Regions from separate parts of the Rhizobium sp. BK456 genome, predicted to be linked through region 2. Evidence: riboswitches for the same ligand, from Rfam matches in the RefSeq annotation. Region 2 holds a riboswitch; each other region holds the start of a gene.
What was found. A riboswitch is a leader RNA that binds a small molecule or an ion and turns the genes downstream of it on or off. The one in region 2 is predicted to bind thiamine pyrophosphate.
Positions count from the first base shown of each region.

Region 1 (4,134 bases), on a different contig from region 2:
CTGTTGCGTTGCTGATGGTTTTCATGAACTGTTCCAACTAAGAGCTGCGATAGCGCACCACAGGAATATCGTTTCCTATGAATGCTGAAAACTTGCCGGCGACATCATCGTCGGGAGGCTCGCACAAGGAGCACGATGACATGCACCACAAAAAGGAATCAGACAAGCACCCTGGCTACTCGCATCTGCGGTTGGCAACCATCGACGGCGCGTCGCCGCCTGGTCTGCAATTGTCAATCGACCGGCAGGAGGGCTCCGGGTCGACGAAGACGACTTTTTTCCAACAATGGCTTCTGGATTTTGCTTTCGGTTGCGAGCTATTTTATCCGATCCAGCTATATGAACATCTCGCAACAAGCGAGGGCGAAGACAAAGGCGTTGAACCTTTGAGTGAGAGTTACGAGTATAGAATTGGGAGAATTCGGACCGGCAGCCACGTTTCTCATTTGAAATCCACGTCTCTCGGGTTTCCAAATTCCAGAATGGAAGCGCCGGCTCAGTCGCCAACGCTTTCAAATTCGAAAGATGGTAAGAAAGTCTTCAGGAACCTGACCATTGTGCGGTACACGCGAGCCGCAGTTCAAACCCTGCTGCCGCTATCATGTACGCGGACAACGGTCGCCCGTCGGCAAAAATCAAGGATATTTGGCCCGCAAGGTTTGCCCAATCATACTGCAGAAAGGATTTCATTCTCCATGTCATTATGTCCTGCGAAATGCATTCGCATCGCCGCACTTGCAGCGGCCGCCATCTTGCTGGGCACCCAGATCGCAGTTGCGCAAGAGCCTTCTATAGAATCTCAGTGGCTGAACACGCCGGCATCTCGAGTGGAAGCGCTTGCGATCCTCCAGACCTTGAATGCAAATCTCCTGAGTAACGCCAGTGCCACGTTTACCCTTGACCGCTGGTGCGCCGCGCATAAGCTCGCACCGGAAGGTTCAAAGATCGTAGCTCAGCATGTGGGCGGGCAAGGCAAACCGGCCGATGAGCACATCCGTGATCTTCTGAGCGTCGGACCCGGTGAGTTGATCGCCTATCGCCGCGTCCGACTGGTCTGCGGCGAACGCGTCTTGTCCGAAGCCGACAACTGGTATGTACCTGCAAAATTAACTGCAGAGATGAATCAGGCGTTGAATACCAGCGATATCGCGTTTGGCAGAGCCGTTCAGGCTCTCAATTTCACTCGCACAAACCTGTCTGCCAAGTTGCTCTGGTCCCCTCTATCCGAAGGCTGGGACATGGACGGCTTAACAGCGCATGAAACAAGTTCCCCCGGCCTGCCGGCGTTCCTGCTCGAACATCGAGCCGTATTGAAACTTCCAGACGGCACGCCGTTTAGCGCCCTGGTCGAAAGCTACACGGAAAAAGTACTAGACTTTCCAGTTCCGCGCCTGCTTTCTCAATAGCGCTTCGGTATCTCGTGCATGCGACAAGGGCGCTTGTCTTGCGGAAGCGTGCCGGCCGGACGATTGCCCTTGTCCATCGTTTAACAGCGGCGACACGCACGATATCCTGTGTGTAACCTAACCCCGAGCCATCGCAGATTGTCGCTTGACAGTCCCCTCGGCAAGCCTCTACCCTTTTTGCATTCACCAGGGGGGTCCCGGCAAGGGGCTGAGATACTGCTGGACAATGCGGCTTTGCCGATTGTAGCGCAGTGACCCGTTGAACCTGATCCAGTTCATACTGGCGTAGGGACGGTGCAAGCGCTCGAAGCAGTGGATTCACGCGCGGAATCCGTGCCGGCGTCTTTTCATCATTCCGGCTGAGGACTGGGTCTCCAATCGAAAACTTGGAGCCTCAAACCATGAAAATTGCCGCGAAGACCATCACCCCCACAGTCACCAAAGGCCCGCTGCCGGCGTCGCGGAAGATTTACATCCCGGGAGACATACACGCCGACATCCGTGTGCCGATGCGCGAGATCAGCGTTCATCCGACATCGGGCGAGCCGCCTGTTGTCGTCTATGATTCCTCCGGTCCCTATACGATCGAGGGTGCTGATATCCGCATCGAGCAGGGCCTGTCGCAGCTCCGCCGCGACTGGGTGCTCGCGCGCGGCGATGTCGAAGCCTATCAGGGCCGCCATATCCGCCCCGAAGACAACGGCTTTGCCAGCGGCGAAAGGCTGACGCCCGAATTTCCCACTAAACGTCAGCCGCTACGAGCCAGGGATGGCAAGGCGGTCACCCAGCTCGCCTATGCGCGATCAGGCATCATCACGCCCGAGATGGAATTCATAGCCATCCGCGAAAGCCTTGGTCGCAAGGCGCAGGCGGATGCCATGGTCCGCGACGGCGAAAGCTTCGGCGCCCATATTCCGGACCATGTGACGGCGGAATTCGTCCGGCAGGAAGTGGCGGCGGGTCGGGCGATCATCCCCGCCAACATCAATCATCCGGAATCCGAGCCGATGATCATCGGCCGGAATTTCCTGGTGAAGATCAACGCCAATATTGGCAATTCTGCTGTCACCTCGTCCATGACGGAAGAGGTCGAGAAAATGGTCTGGGCGGCCCGCTGGGGCGCCGACACGGTCATGGATCTTTCCACCGGCCGCAATATCCACAATATCCGCGAATGGATCATCCGCAATTCGCCGGTGCCGATCGGTACCGTGCCGCTCTATCAGGCGCTGGAGAAGGTCGAGGGCATTGCCAAAGACCTGTCCTGGGAGGTCTATCGTGACACGCTGATCGAACAGGCCGAACAGGGCGTCGACTATTTCACCATCCACGCCGGCGTGCGGCTTCACTACATCCCGCTCACCGTCAACCGCGTCACCGGCATCGTCTCGCGCGGCGGTTCGATCATGGCGAAGTGGTGTCTCCATCATCATCGCGAAAGCTTCCTATACGAACATTTCGAGGAGATCTGCAACATCTGCCGCGCCTATGACGTCTCCTTCTCGCTCGGCGACGGCCTGCGTCCCGGCTCCATCGCCGATGCCAACGATGCAGCGCAATTCGCCGAACTGGAAACACTGGGAGAGCTGACCAAGATCGCCTGGGCGAAAGACTGCCAGGTGATGATCGAGGGCCCCGGCCATGTGCCGATGCACAAGATCAAGGAGAACATGGACAAGCAGCTCGAGGTCTGCGGCGAGGCACCCTTCTACACGCTCGGGCCGCTGACGACGGATATCGCACCGGGGTACGATCACATCACCTCTGGAATAGGCGCAGCCATGATCGGCTGGTTCGGCACCGCGATGCTCTGCTACGTCACGCCGAAGGAGCATCTCGGCCTTCCCGATCGCACTGACGTCAAGACCGGCGTTATCACCTACAAGATCGCGGCCCACGCGGCTGATCTCGCCAAGGGGCATCCGGCAGCACAGCTGCGCGATGACGCGCTCTCGCGTGCCCGTTTCGAATTCCGCTGGGAGGATCAGTTCAACCTCTCGCTAGACCCCGAAACCGCCCGCAGCTTCCACGACGAGACGTTGCCGAAGGAAGCCCATAAGGTGGCGCATTTCTGCTCCATGTGCGGCCCAAAATTCTGCTCCATGCGCATCTCGCACGATATCCGCGCCGAAGCACAGAAGGAAGGTCTGGATGCGATGGCAGCGCGTTATCATGAGGGCGGCGGCATCTATATGCCGATAGAAACCCAACAGCAATTGGGCGAATGAGATGCGTGTGCTTGTCAAAGGCGCCGGCGTTGCCGGCCTGACGGTGGCGCATGAACTGCGCGCTCGAGATGCCGAGGTCACCGTGCTCGATCCATATGGCAGTTTCCTCGGCGCTGCATCGTGGCTCGCGGGCGGAATGTTGGCGCCCTGGTGCGAGCAGGAGAGTGCTGATGGCGCCGTGCTGATGCGCGGCCTCACCGCCGCCGACAAATGGGACGCAATGGTGCCTGGAGAGGTGCGACGAAACGGAACGCTCGTGGTCGCGTCGGCCCGCGATCTTGGTGAACTGAGACGCTTTGCCTGCCGCACGACCGATTATGAATGGCTGGAAGAGCCGGCGATCGCGTCGCTGGAACCCTCTCTTTCCGGGCGATTCCGGCATGGGCTGTTCTTTCGCCGCGAAGCCCATCTCGATCCTCGGCGAGTGTTGTGTCTGCTGCGCACCAAGCTGACGGTTCAGGGGGTCACCTTCGTGGGCGAGAGCCCGCACGAGGAGAGCT
Region 1 covers NZ_JACIAO010000010.1:128,031-132,164, forward strand. The annotation lists gene FHX03_RS25535 (hypothetical protein) at 696-1,406, shown strand; TPP riboswitch at 1,585-1,716, shown strand; gene thiC (phosphomethylpyrimidine synthase ThiC) at 1,808-3,634, shown strand; gene thiO (glycine oxidase ThiO) at 3,636-4,134, shown strand, end outside.
Region 1: it holds a riboswitch for thiamine pyrophosphate, as region 2 does, so the genes downstream of both, thiC (phosphomethylpyrimidine synthase ThiC) here and thiC (phosphomethylpyrimidine synthase ThiC) in region 2, are expected to answer to the same signal.

Region 2 (4,134 bases):
CCGTCGGCGAGCCCTTGCCGACGCCCGGGATCTGCAGGATCTGGGCGCGCAGATCGTCGGCGGCGGCAATCGCCATGCCGGGAATTCCGCCCATCGCGCCCGATAGACCGAGCAGAGCCGCAGCACTCGCAGTTCCGCGCAGGACGTCGCGGCGACTTGCCTGACGGCGCATCAATGCATCGTATATTTCGACTTTCATACTTTCCTCCTCCACGTTTTTGCGCTGCCGCCAGCCCGTCTTTCCGGATTGGCTCCGGTCCGATTTTCGCACTGGTCTCATGCAGAACGATCTGGTAAACAAAAAAATGAAACGTTTCATATTGATGTTCGAAACCGCTCCTCTCGGCCTCGCCAGCGAGAATTAGACGGCAAGCGGCAAAAGTCAACATGAAATGAAACGTTTCATGGAGGAGGTCTGACAGCATGTACGAGCAGCGGCAGGGTGCGTTTCGCCAAGCCTCATGCCTTGGATTTTGTCGAGAGATGCATATCTCCCGGAACCGCCGGGGGAGCTGGAAAGCGAGTGGGGAGGCACATGGCTGAGGTCAATATTTCGGAGGCGCGCAAGGCCTATGGCGCCGTAAATATCCTGCATGGCGTTGATATCGACATTCGCGACGGTGAATTTGTGGTGCTCGTCGGCCCGTCCGGTTGCGGCAAATCGACATTGCTGCGCATGGTCGCGGGGCTCGAAAGCATCACCGGCGGCACCATCTCGATCGGCGGAAAGGTCGTCAACAATCTGCCGCCGAAGGATCGCGACATCGCCATGGTCTTTCAGAGCTATGCGCTCTATCCGCACAAAACCGTTGCCGAAAACATGGTCTTTGCGCTCCGTCTGCAGAAACAGCCTGCCGATATCATCAAGCAGCGGCTGCAGGCGGCGGCCGAAACGCTTGACCTCGTGCCCTATCTCGACCGCTATCCGCGCCAGCTTTCGGGCGGCCAGCGCCAGCGCGTGGCGATGGGACGCGCCATCGTCCGGTCACCGCAGGTTTTCCTGTTCGACGAGCCCTTGTCGAACCTCGACGCCAAGCTGCGCGTGCAGATGCGCAAGGAGATCAAGGAACTGCACCAGCGACTGAGAACCACGACGATCTATGTCACCCACGATCAGGTCGAAGCGATGACCATGGCCGACAAGATCGTGGTCATGCAGGGCGGAAAGGTCGAACAGATTGGCACGCCGCTGGAACTCTACGATCGTCCCCGCAATACATTCGTTGCGGCCTTTATCGGCTCACCGTCGATGAATCTGCTGAAAGGCCGCTACAAGGCCGATGGTGCGATCTTCGTCACCGAGACCGGCGACGAGATCGCGCTCGGTTTTAACCCGCAGGCGTCCGAAGGGCAGGCCGTGCTTCTCGGCGTGCGGCCCGAGCACCTGTCGCTCAGCCCAAGCGGCCTCGACACGACCGTCAGCGTCACCGAACCTACCGGCCATGAGACGATGGTTTTCCTGCGCTACGGGACCGGCGAGCTTGTCGCGGTGCTGTCCGACCGTCACGAGTTTAAACCGGGGCAGGTCGCGACGATCGCCGCTCGGCCAGGAAAGCTTCATCTTTTCGATGCGGCATCCGGCAAGACATTACGACCGGATTGAGCGGTATCGCTTCAAAAGCCGCCGAGATAGGTTCAAAGTGAAGATCGGGCTGACGGACCTCGAATTCTTCCGCTCGGCCTCGGCTATGGCTGGCCACCGCAGACGCGGCCGCTACGCACTCGATTTGGAGTAGAGACCAAGGTTGTTGCCGAGGGCGAACCCGCAACCCTGATAAAATTTCGACAACGCCCCTTCTCGCTGTGAGACCAACCAGACGCTGCTGCATCCCTCGGCCTTTGCTGTTTCGAAAACTGCTGATAGCAGCGCAGTCCCTATTCCCGCACCTTGGGCTTCAGGCAGCACCGACAACTCGTCAAGATAAACGACCGGACCGGCATGGCGCCGCTGTCGTATGCCCAACGCGATCCCCAGCACCTTGCCTCCGTCAAAGGCCGCAAGCGCAATGGATTTCGGCGTTCCAAGCACGGTGTTTACATTTTCAGCCGCCGCTTCAAGCGACCAATTCTCGTTCCACGGAGGTCCCGAATAGGCGCTGACCAGCACAGTGGCGGCGTCATTGAGATGTTTTAGCGTAAGACGTTTAATCCGAAACGACATAAATCCACCTGACGTTGAGTGAATTGACATTTGCCGCAGTTCGATCCGTAACGCAACAGGCTCCGAGCCGGACGATCTACGGAAACGACAAAGCTGTAAGCTTGACACAACCAGCGACCGCGCTTTACGACTGTCGGTATTCACCAGGGGGGTCCCGCAAGGGGCTGAGATACTGCTGGACAATGAGGCTTTGCCTGTTGTGGCGCAGTGACCCGTTGAACCTGATCCAGTTCATACTGGCGTAGGGACGGTGCAAGCGCTCGAAGGCTTTGGATTCACGCGTGGAATCCGTGCCGGTGTCTTTCCATCATTCCGGCTGATTGACTGGGTCTCCAACTTACAACTTGGAGCCTCAAACCATGACCATTGCCGCAAAGAACCTCACCCTGACCGTCACCACCGGCCCGTTGCCGGCATCGCGGAAGATCCATATTCCAGGAGATATTCATGGCGATATCCGCGTGCCGATGCGCGAAATCAGTGTCCATCCGACTGCCGGCGAGCCGCCTGTCATCGTCTATGATTCCTCCGGCCCCTACACGATCGAAGGTGCGGAGATCCGCATCGAGCAGGGCCTGTCTCCACTGCGCCGCGACTGGGTGCTGGCCCGCGGCGACGTCGAAGCCTATGACGGCCGCCATGTCCGCCCCGAGGACAACGGCTTTGTCAGCGGCGACCGGCTGACGCCGGAATTTCCGGGGCGGCGCCGGCCGCTGCGCGCCAAGGACGGCAAAGCCGTCACCCAGCTCGCCTACGCACGGGCCGGCATCATTACGCCGGAGATGGAGTTCGTCGCCATTCGCGAGAATCTCGGCCGCAAGGCCAAGGCTGAAGTGCTGGTGCGTGACGGCGAGAGCTTCGGCGCCGATATTCCCGATCATGTGACGCCGGAATTCGTCCGCCGGGAAGTCGCCGCCGGCCGGGCGATCATCCCCGCCAACATCAACCACCCCGAAAGCGAACCGATGATCATCGGCCGCAATTTTCTGGTGAAGATCAACGCCAATATCGGCAACTCCGCCGTCACCTCGTCGATGGCTGAAGAAGTCGAGAAGATGGTCTGGGCCGCCCGCTGGGGCGCCGATACGGTCATGGATCTGTCGACCGGGCGCAACATCCACAATATCCGCGAATGGATCATCCGCAATTCGCCGCTGCCGATCGGCACGGTGCCGCTTTATCAGGCGCTGGAGAAGGTCGGCGGCATCGCCGAGGATCTTAGCTGGGAAATCTATCGCGATACGCTGATCGAGCAGGCCGAACAGGGCGTTGACTATTTCACCATCCATGCCGGCGTGCGGCTGCGTTACATTCCGCTCACCGTCAACCGCGTCACCGGCATCGTCTCGCGTGGTGGCTCGATCATGGCCAAGTGGTGTCTGCATCATCACCGCGAAAACTTCCTCTACGAGCATTTCGAGGAGATCTGCGAGATTTGCCGGGCCTATGACGTCTCCTTCTCGCTCGGCGACGGCCTTCGCCCCGGCTCGATCGCCGATGCCAATGATGCGGCCCAATTTGCCGAACTCGAAACGCTCGGCGAACTGACGAAGATCGCCTGGGCCAGGGATTGCCAGGTGATGATCGAGGGGCCCGGCCATGTGCCGATGCACAAGATCAAGGAAAACATGGACAAGCAACTCGCCGTCTGCGGCGAGGCGCCCTTCTACACGCTGGGGCCGCTGACCACCGATATCGCCCCCGGCTACGACCACATCACCTCCGGCATCGGCGCGGCGATGATCGGCTGGTTCGGCACGGCCATGCTCTGCTACGTCACCCCGAAGGAGCATCTCGGCCTGCCCGACCGCAGCGACGTCAAGACCGGCGTCATCACCTATAAGATCGCCGCCCATGCGGCCGACCTTGCCAAGGGCCATCCCGCGGCGCGCCTTCGCGACGATGCGCTGTCGCGGGCACGTTTCGAATTCCGCTGGGAAGACCAGTTCAACCTCTCCCTCGACCCGGAGACG
Region 2 covers NZ_JACIAO010000012.1:220,745-224,878, forward strand. The annotation lists gene FHX03_RS28550 (extracellular solute-binding protein) at 1-199, opposite strand, end outside; gene FHX03_RS28555 (ABC transporter ATP-binding protein) at 536-1,603, shown strand; gene FHX03_RS28560 (GNAT family N-acetyltransferase) at 1,715-2,161, opposite strand; TPP riboswitch at 2,297-2,427, shown strand; gene thiC (phosphomethylpyrimidine synthase ThiC) at 2,521-4,134, shown strand, end outside.

Region 3 (4,134 bases), on a different contig from region 2:
TGTGCAAGTCCTGGCCGGTCATCCCCGGCTCCGGTTTAGGCAACGGCATTCGATATCTCGGAAGGGAGGCGATTTGGTAGATCAGAACAATAGCATATTCGTACAAACGAATTGGTCAATAGTGATGAAATGCCAAAAAAGGTCCAAGTAAATCAGCAGATAAGCTGTCCGCCGTTGATCTCGATCACCTGGCCGGTAATGTATCCCGAGAGTAAGGGAGCCGCCAGGAACAGATAGGCGGGAGCGCAATCCTCTGCCGTGCCAAGCCGCTGCAGGGGGATGGATTTCCGGGTCTGCTCCAGCTTTTCTCTGGAGGAATAGCGCTCGTGGAAATCCGTCTCGATCGTTCCCGGCGAGACGCAGTTGACGCGGATGCCATCCGGGGCAAGCTCGCGGGCAAGCGCCTTGGAATAGGTCGCAACGAAGGCTTTCGAGGCCGAATAGATCGACGAGCCGGGGCTGCCACCGGTGAGCGCCGAGATCGAAACGGTGTTGACGACGGCAGCACCCTCGGCCGCCTTCAATGCCGGCAGCAATGCGCGCGTCAGCGCCACTACCGAGGTCTGGTTCAGCCGTATGACCGCTTCATATTCGGCATCGGTCAGCGTCGCAGCGGGAAAACGGCCGAGCATGGTGCCGGCATTGTTGACGAGCACATGCACCCTGTCGAAGAAAGCCAGAACATCGTCGGCAAATTGCACCGCACCGCCGGCGGCAGAGAAATCGGCATGCAGCAGCAGCGCCCGTCTTTCCGATTCAGCCGTCAGCAGGAAATCCGGCAGGTCCCGCCCCGGCTTGCGCCCGGTATGGACGATCACTTTCGCGCCGCAATCCAGAAACTGCCGAGCGACTTCGAGGCCGATGCCGCGGCCGGCGCCGGTGACGACGACATTACGATTTTCAAACAGTCTGGGATGAAACACGAAGCCGTCCTCCTCGGATGCGTCACCTGCCCTTAACATATGAGCACACCGACCGAAAGAAAGGCAGGCATCGATCTTTCCGGGGAGATCCAGGACTAAACAACGAGCTCGTTTTCGGTCTCCAGAAGCCGCGCACCCGGCCCTTCCCTGCCGAGCCGGTCACAGGGATTGCGCAACGGACAGCTTTCGATCGACAGGCAGCCGCAGCCGATGCAGCCGGTCAGGCGGTCGCGCAGCAGACTGAGCCGATTGATTCGTGCGTCGAGATCGTCCTTCCATCGCGCCGACAGCGTCTGCCAATCGGCGACGGTCGGCGTGCGCCCCTGCGGCAGGGACTGGAACGCCGCCTGGATTTCCGAAAGCGGAATGCCGACACGCTGTGCCACCTTGATGATGCCGAGGCGGCGAAGCACATCGCGCCCGTAGCGGCGCTGATTGCCGCGGGAGCGGATGCTCGAGATCAAACCCTTGGTCTCGTAAAAATGCAGCGCCGAGACGGCAAGGCCGCTGCGTTCCGCCACTTCGCCGACAGTCAGGAGCTTTCCGAGCGGCGCTGCCGAAATACCATCCATCGCCTCTTGACCTCAATATTGGTTGAGGTCTTATACCCTTTGCTTCTGCGATCGTAAAGCCCGATCGGGCGCTCCCGCTCTTACTCCGATAAGGGCGCTGGCACCCCTTACGCCGATATTGCCGCCAGAGGCAGCAAGCTGCGGTCCCGTTCCCGGCAGGTACGGGCCCACCGAGGAACACCCGAGCGGGATCCCGCTCGGGTGTTTCCCTCACAACAGAGCTTTTCCGACCGTGCGGACGGGTTCCCAAATTTGCGGTTGCGGGAAGAAAACACGGGTGATAGTTTCCGACGAAATAACAGGGGAGCTCCGTATTGCCGGGGCTGAGATATGAGGCGCTAGCCTCTGGACCCTTTAAAGCTGATCTGGGTAATGCCAGCGGAGCGAGGTTCAGATGTTCTCAGGCGCAGAAGTGTCACTTTATCCGATGTCCGGCAATGTCGTCGGCATCATTCGCGATGCCGTCAAGACGCTCGATCCCTATCGCGGCCGGCTAGGCATCGAGACCGAAATCAAACGCTGATGACATCGCCGCAACCATCGGATTCGCACCTTTCCGCGCTCCGCGCCGCTCTCTATCGGGGGTTCCCCGCCTTGCTCGCGGGCTGCGCCTTTTTGGCGGCATGGGAACTCTATGTCGATCTTTCCGGCATCAAGCCTTCCATTCTGCCGGCGCCTTCGCGCATCGTTATCCAGGGCTGGCTGAACCGTGAGGCGCTGATATCAAACACCTGGCCGACGCTTGGTGCGACGCTCGGCGGTTTCGCGCTGTCGCTTGCCTTCACCTTCACCTCTTCGATCCTCATGGATTTCATGCCATTCATGCGCCGGGCATTGCTGCCGATCTTCATCGCCAGCCAGACCCTGCCGCTGGTGGCGATTGCGCCGCTCGTCGTCTTATGGTTCGGTTTCGGCCTTTTGCCGAAGATCCTGCTGGTGGCGCTCGTCACCTTCTTTCCGCTGCTCGTCGCCCTGCTGCAAGGCTATGAATCGACCGACCGCGACATCGCCGAATTGCTGCATTCGATGAAGGCGAGCCGCTGGCGCGTTTTCCGCCTGGCACGGCTTCCCTCGGCGCTGCCCTATTTCTTCGCCGGCCTGAGGATCTCGATCACCTATGCCGTCGTCGGCGCGATCTTTGCCGAATATGCCGGCGCCGCAAGCGGCCTCGGCATCTATATCCTCAACGCCAAGAACAATTTCCGTCCCGATCTCGTGCTCGCCGCCGTCGTCGTCAGCGCCGTGCTGACCCTTTGCCTGTTCGGCCTAACACTCTTGATAGAGCGCCTCCTTATGCCCTGGCAGCCATCCGGGGAGCGGCGCCGATGAGCGACAAAATGGTCGAACTGCGCAATATCGCGAAATCTTTCGACGGCATGCAGGTACTGGGCGATATTTCGCTCGGCGTCGGGAACGGCGAGTTCGTTTCGATCGTCGGCCCGTCCGGCTCCGGAAAATCGACGGTGCTGCGATTGCTGACGCAGTCGCTTCGACCCGATTCCGGCTCGGTGCTTTTCAATGGCGCGCCGCTTGAGGAAGCGCCGCATTCCTTCGCCTTCATGCCGCAGCGTGATGCGCTGATGCCCTGGCGCCGGATCATCGACAATGCGGCCCTCGGCCTCGAGGTAAAAGGCAAGAGCCGCCGCGCGGCCCGCGCCGCTGTGGCGCCTTTGTTCCAGCGCTTCGGCCTTGCCGGCTTCGAACACCATTATCCGTCCGAACTATCGGGCGGCATGCGCCAGCGCGCCGCTCTGCTGCGCACCGTCGTCCAGACCCAGGACATGCTGCTGCTCGACGAGCCTTTCGGCGCGCTCGACGCGCTGACGCGCACGCAGATCCAGGAGTGGCTGCAGGGCATGTGGACCGAACACCGCTGGACGGCGCTGCTGATCACCCATGATGTCCGCGAGGCGGTGTTCCTCTCCGACCGCATCTATGTGCTTTCGGCCCGCCCGGCGCGCATCATTCGAGAATTCCGCGTTCCCCTGCCCCGCCCCAGAAGCCTTGCCGATCTCGGCTCGCCGGCGGCCCAGGCGATCGAAACCGAAATCCTGCAGACCCTGCTTCATCCGCTGGAACAGGATGATCTTAGGCCGGTCGGCCTAAAATCTGCATCCTGTTCTGAACTAAAGAGTTAGATCATGACGCCGAAAACCGCGCACACTTTCGGCACCATGCTCTAGAGACCTGAGGAGGTCATCATGCTGCTTCTCACCCGTCGCCAGACGATTTTCGCCGCCATCGCGGCAGGCCTTGTCGGCCGCCCGGCCTTCGCCCAGTCGGCGCCCGCAAAGGCTCGCATCGCACTCGACTGGACGCCCAACACCAACCATATCGGCATCTATGTCGCCAAGGCGAAGGGTTTTTATGCCGCCGCGGGCCTCGATGTCGACATTCTACCCTATGCCGATACGAGTGCCGGAACGCTGGTATCGAACGGCGTCGCCGACTTCGGGATCAGCAGCGAGATCGAGGCCATCACGCAGCGCGCCGCCGGCGGTGACGTGAAGATGGTCTACGGCGTCGTCCAGACTGAAACAGCACGCCTGATCTTCAAGGGCGGACGCGACGACATCAAGAGCCCAAGGGATCTCGACGGCAAGACCTATGGCGGATTCGGCGGCACCTGGGAGAGCGCG
Region 3 covers NZ_JACIAO010000008.1:287,065-291,198, reverse strand. The annotation lists gene FHX03_RS23055 (ArsR/SmtB family transcription factor) at 1-49, opposite strand, end outside; gene FHX03_RS23050 (SDR family NAD(P)-dependent oxidoreductase) at 153-923, opposite strand; gene soxR (redox-sensitive transcriptional activator SoxR) at 1,019-1,495, opposite strand; TPP riboswitch at 1,786-1,899, shown strand; partial or broken gene FHX03_RS34940 (HMP/thiamine-binding protein) at 1,890-2,006, shown strand; gene FHX03_RS23035 (ABC transporter permease) at 2,018-2,824, shown strand; gene FHX03_RS23030 (ABC transporter ATP-binding protein) at 2,821-3,633, shown strand; gene FHX03_RS23025 (ABC transporter substrate-binding protein) at 3,697-4,134, shown strand, end outside.
Region 3: it holds a riboswitch for thiamine pyrophosphate, as region 2 does, so the genes downstream of both, FHX03_RS34940 (HMP/thiamine-binding protein) here and thiC (phosphomethylpyrimidine synthase ThiC) in region 2, are expected to answer to the same signal.